DNA from 3 places in the Niveispirillum sp. BGYR6 genome. Region 1 is predicted to be linked to each of the others. Evidence: riboswitches for the same ligand, from Rfam matches in the RefSeq annotation. Region 1 holds a riboswitch; each other region holds the start of a gene.

Region 1 (2,268 bases):
TTTTTTGCTGTTTATTATTGCGTCATTGAATATATTTTTAAAAAAAATATATTCAATATCTTTCACATCATCTTTATTTGATAGATCATGATGGATTGTATTTTTGTAGAAAAGTGACAACTCTCCCAGGTTTTCAAGTTTTCTTGGATCATTCAACCAAGGTTCAGGCCTGTCGCGTGATCTATCACGACTAAGCCACTTTATCACCTTTTCATAATGATTTAAGTCGTAGTACCCACCACGGAATTCGTACCCAGATGAGTTATCATTCGGATCAGAATTGCCATCACAAGCAAGGTCTGGAGACCATATAAAAGCGTATGAAATAGAAGGAAAAGATAAAATAACCAACAAAAAAATTATAGAAAAATTTATCTTTTTCATTTTCACCTCTGTAAAATTTACCAATATAATAATATATTACTTCATACATTTAAAAAACAATCAAGAAATAAAAATATATGAAAGCCATATGCCAGAAATCATACGCAACATCTATAACGCTGACAGACTGGTCAAGTAACTGGAGGTTAAGTGAGCACCCCGACCTCCCCCCCATCCACCTGGGAGAGGCGACGCCCTCACTTTCCATGTCCGTACATGAGGCGCTGACGGAAGCGCCAACGATCAGGGTAAACTTGTTCCTGCGCTCAGGGTTGCCCCCTTTGGATGTTGAAATTTTACTACATATTACTGTTGTTTTTTTGGGAAAAATGCGATCAATTCTGATTTCTTATTGCAATTTAAATGCGACAATACGCCGCATATCCCCTTCCGGCGGTACTAACAGACAACGGTATGGCTGGCAAAACCCGCAGCCCGCCTATGTTGCGGCGCACATAATGCGAATTTCTTCTTATTACGAGTTGGCAGCAATTTACCTTGTTTCATTACACAGCATGGGTTGACAGCGCATTATTCATTAAGCCACCCTAACACCCGTTAGCAGGAGCACATGGGAGAGACCGGCCTTGGCCGGCGCCGAAGGAGCAACCGCCCCGGAAACTCTCAGGCAAACGGACCATGCGGCTCGGGATTACAATCTGGAAAGTGACGGAAGCTGCGGCTGGCCGTCCGCCGACGGGGTAATACTCTCAGGCACAAAAACAGATGGGGCGCCGAAAAGCACGGAAACCGCTTTGGGGGCGCAGCCATGTCCATCACCAGTTGATCCCTGACGCCCGGATTGCGGGCGCACTCTCCGCATCGACCATCATATCAGCATGACCTGCCGACGGCGGGGACCGCTATTTCCATGTCGCCCGGCAGCGGGCGGCCCGGGAAAAGCTGTGCCCTCTGCATAATGATCGGCGGGCTTGCCCGAGCAGGGAAGCAAAATGAACAGAATCCTCAAGGCGGCGCTGCTGGGCAGCGGTTCCGCGATTACTCTTCTATTGTCCACCAGCAGCCTGGCACAGCCGGCTGATCCCAACCTGCTGGCATCCCCGGCCCCCGCCGCGGCCGCCCCAGCCCTCACCGACACGGATGAGCTGGACGAAATCGTCGTCACCGGATCGCGGCTCAGTTCAGAATATAACAGTCCCAATCAGGTGCAGGTGATCAAGGCAGAGACGGCTCGCAATGCCGGCGCCTTCGATACGGCCAGCATCATCAACCGCGCCGTGGCGGCCATGGGCACGCAGCAGGTCAATAACCGCCTGTCCGCCACGACGGCCGGCGGCATGGTGGTGGATGGCGGCAATAATGCCCAGACCATTGGCCTGCGCAATCTGGGGGCCGGGCGCACCCTGGTGATGCTGAACGGTCACCGCTTGACGCCCGCGGGTACGGGCAGCCGGGTGGGTCAGGTGGACCTGAACACCATCCCCTCTTCCATTATTGACCGGGTGGAGGTGCTGACGGGTGGCGCCTCCTCCATCTACGGGTCCGACGCCATTGCCGGCGTGGTCAATATCATCCCCCGCCGTGCCTCGGCGGGGCTGGAAATGAACCTGGATGGCAATGTCTCCCAGCATGGCGGGGGCAATTACTTTCAAGGCTCCATGTTCTGGGGCAAGGATTATGGCGACGGTTATATCAATATCGGTGCGGAATATCGCCGCCAGGAATCCCTGAAGAACCGCCAGCGGTCCCGCACATCCTGCGCGCAGGATTACGTCTTTGATGCCACAACCGGCCAGCGTACCGATCTGCTGGATGCCAATGGCAATATCAAGTGCCGTAACCTGAACCCCACTGGCATCTTCTTTGATTACAGTTTCTATGGCGGCTGGTTCCAGTATGACCCGACGCCGGGCAACCCCGCCT
Region 2 (2,268 bases), on a different contig from region 1:
GGCACGCTGCGCACCGACCAGGGTGTCGCGGTGCTGTCCGGCATTTTCGCCAACTGCGCCTATGACGATACCCACGTCAAGATCGCGGCGAACCTGGATATTTCCGGCCGGGTGAATGAGGGCGGCAGCGCCACGTCGCTGCCCGTCACCTATTTCGTGGCGGTGGTGGACCCCAACCGCAACATCATCACCAAGAAGGATTTCAGCACCAGTATCCCGCTGAATGGCGGCACCGGCATGGTGCAGGAGACGCTGGAACAGTCGATTGCCGTGCCCAAGACGGTGGATGCCCGCTGGTACGAGGTGCTGGTCGGCTTCCAGATCACCCCCGATCAGGCCGACGCCAACCGCGCCGCCAACGAAGGCCGGTAATTACCGCATTGGGCCTCTTCCCACGCCGCCATTGACAGGCGGCGTGGGTTGTTTAGTTTGTGTGTTGCAAAGCTGATTACCCTTTGCGGGAGAGACTGTTGCCCTTGACCGGGCGGCAGCGCCGAAGGAGCAACCGCCCCCGGAAACTCTCAGGCAAAAGGACCGCAAGGGGTAGGCGCATCTGGAAAGCAGGCGGGCCGGGATTCCATCCCAGCCGACAGCCCACCGACGGAGTAAGCTGACAGCCACAAGGTTGCGGCGAATCTCTCAGGGGCCAGGACAGAGGGGGGCAACCGCCACGGGGACGATCCCCGCGACGGCCGTAACCTGTCCTGAAGGGAGTGTCCCACCTTGGGTGACACCAGCCTGTTGCGCACGCCGCTTTACGATCTCCATGTCGAACTGGGCGCCAAGATGGTGCCGTTCGCCGGCTATGACATGCCGGTGCAGTACCCGCTGGGCGTGCTGAAGGAACATCTGCATACCCGCGAGAAGGCGGGCCTGTTTGATGTGTCCCATATGGGCCAGGTACGCCTGCGCGGGGCTGATATTGATTCGGTGATCAAGGCGCTGGAAGCGCTGGTGCCGGGCGATATCGCAGCCCTGGCACCGGGCCGCATCCGCTACACCATGTTCACCAATGATCAGGCCGGCATCCTGGACGATCTGATGGTGACGCGGTTCGAGGATCATCTCTATGTCGTCATCAATGCCGGCTGCAAGGCCGAGGATCTGGCGCATCTGAAGGCCGGCCTGCCGGCGGGTATTGAGATCGAGTATCTGGGCGATGATGCCGGCCTGCTGGCGCTGCAGGGCCCGGCGGCGGCCACGGTGATGGCCCGCCTGCTGCCCGAAGCCGCCACCATGGGCTTCATGAGCGCGCGGACGGCCACCATCCAGGGTATCCCGGTACAGATCAGCCGGTCCGGCTATACCGGTGAAGATGGCTATGAGATCAGCGTCGGTGCCGCCGATGCCGAAAAGCTGGCCCGCCTGCTGCTGGCCGAACCTGAAGTGGAAGCCATCGGGTTGGGCGCGCGCGACTCGCTGCGCCTGGAAGCCGGGCTGTGCCTGTACGGCCATGATATCGACACCGGCACCAACCCCGTGGAAGCGGCCCTGACCTGGACCATCTCCAAGCGCCGCCGCACGGAAGGCGGCTTCCCCGGTGCTGCCATCGTGCAGGCCCAGTTGGCGGAAGGCCCGGCCCGCAAGCGTGTGGGCATTCAGCCGGAAGGCAAGGCCCCGGCCCGCGAACATACCGAAATCCAGGATATGGACGGCAACCGCATCGGGGAGATCACCAGCGGCGGCTTCGGCCCCACCGCCGGCGGCCCCGTCGCCATGGGCTATGTCACGGCTGCTTCCGCTGCCGTGGGCACGCGCGTGCAGTTGATCGTGCGCGGCAAGGCCATGCCCGCCACCGTCGCCGCCATGCCGTTTGCACCGCATCGTTATTTCAAGGGGTGAGACGGGCAGCACCTCGCCCTACCGTCACCCCGGCGAAGGCCGGGGTCCAGGGGCCAGAGGCGCCTTTCTCTACGAAACTGGACCCCGGCCTTCGCCGGGGTGACGGTTGAGAGAGCAAAGCCGACAATCCCTTTTCACCAACGACACGTCATTTCCCCCCCAAGACCCGGAAGACCCGACCATGACCATCCGTTTCACCAACGACCATGAGTGGATCAAGCTTGACGGCGATATCGCCACCGTCGGCATTACCGATTATGCCCAGCAGGCTTTGGGCGATGTGGTGTTCGTCGAGGTGCCGGAAGCCGGCCGCGACCTGACCAAGGGCAAGGATGCCGCCGTGGTCGAATCGGTAAAGGCCGCCTCTGAGGTCTATGCCCCGGTCGATGGCACCGTGGTGGAAGGCAATGCCGCCGTGACCGACGA
Region 3 (2,268 bases), 560 kb from region 1:
GAAAATCCGCGCCAATGCCGGCATCGTGGCGGGCGCCATGATGGGCACGCCGGAGAGCGATGGGGATGCGTCCAGCCCCGAATGATCCTTTCTCCCTCGCACGGGGATCGTTCTGCAGCCCCGCCCGGTCTTTCGCCGGGCGGGGTTTTTTCATACCCTTGCGCGGCCGGCCCAACTGGGATAAAAGCGGCACCAGGAAGATTTCTTCCAGCATCCAGAGCCGGACTTGGGTCCGGCGCCAACCTGCCGACCCGGGCAAGGTGGCGGCCTCTGACGGGGCGATGCGGCCGGTTTACTGGCAACGAAGCGGGCGGCGATTCCCTCTCCACCCTTTGGCCTGGTCCCGTCACGCCTGCCTCCTGTGGCCCTGTTGGTGCCTTTTGTGGAGTGCATGATGTTTGTGACCGCACCCTTGGCCCCCGCCCCCTTTCATCCGGGTGATGAATGGCTGCGTGACCTGATTGCCGCCCCGGGCGATCAGGTGCAGCCGGTCGGCCCCACCGAGGGCGACCGCGCCCTGTTCGTGGTGCTGCATCGCAGCCGCGGGCTGTGGACGCATATTTACCGGGTGCAACGCCAGCCGGGGCGCAGCGGCGGGCTGGTCGCCCTGTTGCGGGTGCTGGAAGGGGATCAGGTGGAACAGGCGGTTTGCTGGGCGAACGGCATGGCTTGACAGCAGCCCTGCAACAATGGAATGGATGCTACCCGACGAGGGAGAGACTGGCCCTGCGCCAGCGCCGAAGGAGCAACCGCCCCGGAAACTCTCAGGCAAAAGGACCCGTCGGACATAATATCTGGAAAGTGGCGCTTCGCGCGCCCGCCGAAGGGATAGCGATCTCAGGCAAACAGACAGAGCGGGCACAACCGGGCGGCAGAAAAAGCCGCCACGCAAGGAGTGTCCGCCATCGTGACCATTGCCGCCGCCCCGCTGTTCCCTTCCCTTTCGGTGACCGATCTGTTCACCATCGGCATCGGCCCGTCCAGTTCCCACACGGTGGGGCCCATGCGGGCGGGGGCGGTCTTTGCCGCCATGGCCACCGCCCATGGCCAGCCGCATATGGTCACCTGCGATCTTTATGGTTCGCTGGCGCTGACCGGCAAGGGCCATGCCACCGACCATGCCGTGCTGCTGGGCCTGTCCGGCTGGCTGCCGGACCGCATCGATCCCAATGCCGTGCCGGACCTGATCGCCGCCATCGCGCGTGACCAGTCACTGCCGCTGGGCGGTGGTACGGCGATCCATTTTGTGGAAGCGGACCATCTGCGCTTCCGCATGGGGGAATTCCTGCCCTTCCATGCCAATGCCATGCGCTTTACCGCGCATTATGTCGATGGGCGGCAGTTGGAGCAGGTTTTCTATTCCGTGGGCGGCGGGGCCATCCGCATGGAAGGGGCCGATGCCGGCGACCGGCCCAATGTCACCCTGCCCCACCCGTTCAGTTCCGGTGCCGAGCTGCTGACCATCGGGGAACAGCAGGGCCTGTCCATCGCCGATATTGTCTGGGCCAATGAGGAGGCGTTCCGTAGCCGGGCCGAGACGGTGGAGTTTGTCGACAAGGTGCGCCAGGCCATGCTGGATTGCATCGAGCGCGGCTGCCGGCAGGATGGCATCCTGCCGGGCGGGCTGAAGGTGCGCCGCCGCGCCCGTTCCCTGCATCAGACCCTGATGGCCAGTATGCCCCGCATCGAGCCGTCCCACGTGTTCGAATGGGTCAGCCTCTATGCGCTGAGCGTGAATGAGGAGAATGCCGCCGGCGGCCGGGTGGTGACAGCCCCCACCAATGGGGCGGCCGGCATCCTGCCCGCCGTACTGAAATATTATGAGACCTTTGTCTCCGGCGCCAACCGCGCCGGATCGCGCACCTTGCTGATGACGGCGGCGGCCATCGGTTTTCTGTACAAGATTCGCGCTTCCATCTCGGCGGCCGAAATGGGCTGCCAGGGGGAAGTCGGGGTGGCCTGTTCCATGGCCGCCGCCGGGCTGACCGCAGCCTTGGGCGGCAATAACCAGCAGATCGAAAATGCCGCCGAGATCGGCATGGAACATAATCTGGGCCTGACCTGCGACCCGATCGGCGGGCTGGTGCAGGTGCCCTGCATCGAACGCAACACCATGGGCGCGGTGAAGGCGATCAATGCCGCCTATCTGGCCCTGCGCGGCGATGGCAGCCACGTCGTCTCCCTGGACGCGGTGATTGAAACCATGCGCCAGACCGGCGTGGAGATGAGTTCCAAATATAAGGAAACCAGCCTGGGTGGGCTGGCCGT

The links. A riboswitch is a leader RNA that binds a small molecule or an ion and turns the genes downstream of it on or off. The one in region 1 is predicted to bind glycine.
Region 2: another riboswitch for glycine. It lies ahead of gcvT (glycine cleavage system aminomethyltransferase GcvT); the one in region 1 lies ahead of PCJ49_RS01405 (TonB-dependent receptor).
Region 3: another riboswitch for glycine. It lies ahead of PCJ49_RS03820 (L-serine ammonia-lyase); the one in region 1 lies ahead of PCJ49_RS01405 (TonB-dependent receptor).

What each region holds. Positions count from the first base shown of each region.
Region 1 covers NZ_JANLNL010000001.1:336,943-339,210, reverse strand. Annotated here, with positions in the region: gene PCJ49_RS01410 (hypothetical protein) at 1-384, opposite strand, end outside; glycine riboswitch at 947-1,034, shown strand; gene PCJ49_RS01405 (TonB-dependent receptor) at 1,338-2,268, shown strand, end outside.
Region 2 covers NZ_JANLNL010000009.1:154,222-156,489, reverse strand. Annotated here, with positions in the region: gene PCJ49_RS18150 (hypothetical protein) at 1-372, shown strand, start outside; glycine riboswitch at 449-547, shown strand; gene gcvT (glycine cleavage system aminomethyltransferase GcvT) at 724-1,842, shown strand; gene gcvH (glycine cleavage system protein GcvH) at 2,024-2,268, shown strand, end outside.
Region 3 covers NZ_JANLNL010000001.1:898,178-900,445, forward strand. Annotated here, with positions in the region: gene recA (recombinase RecA) at 1-85, shown strand, start outside; SAM-I-IV-variant riboswitch at 206-316, shown strand; gene PCJ49_RS03815 (hypothetical protein) at 392-673, shown strand; glycine riboswitch at 702-789, shown strand; gene PCJ49_RS03820 (L-serine ammonia-lyase) at 908-2,268, shown strand, end outside.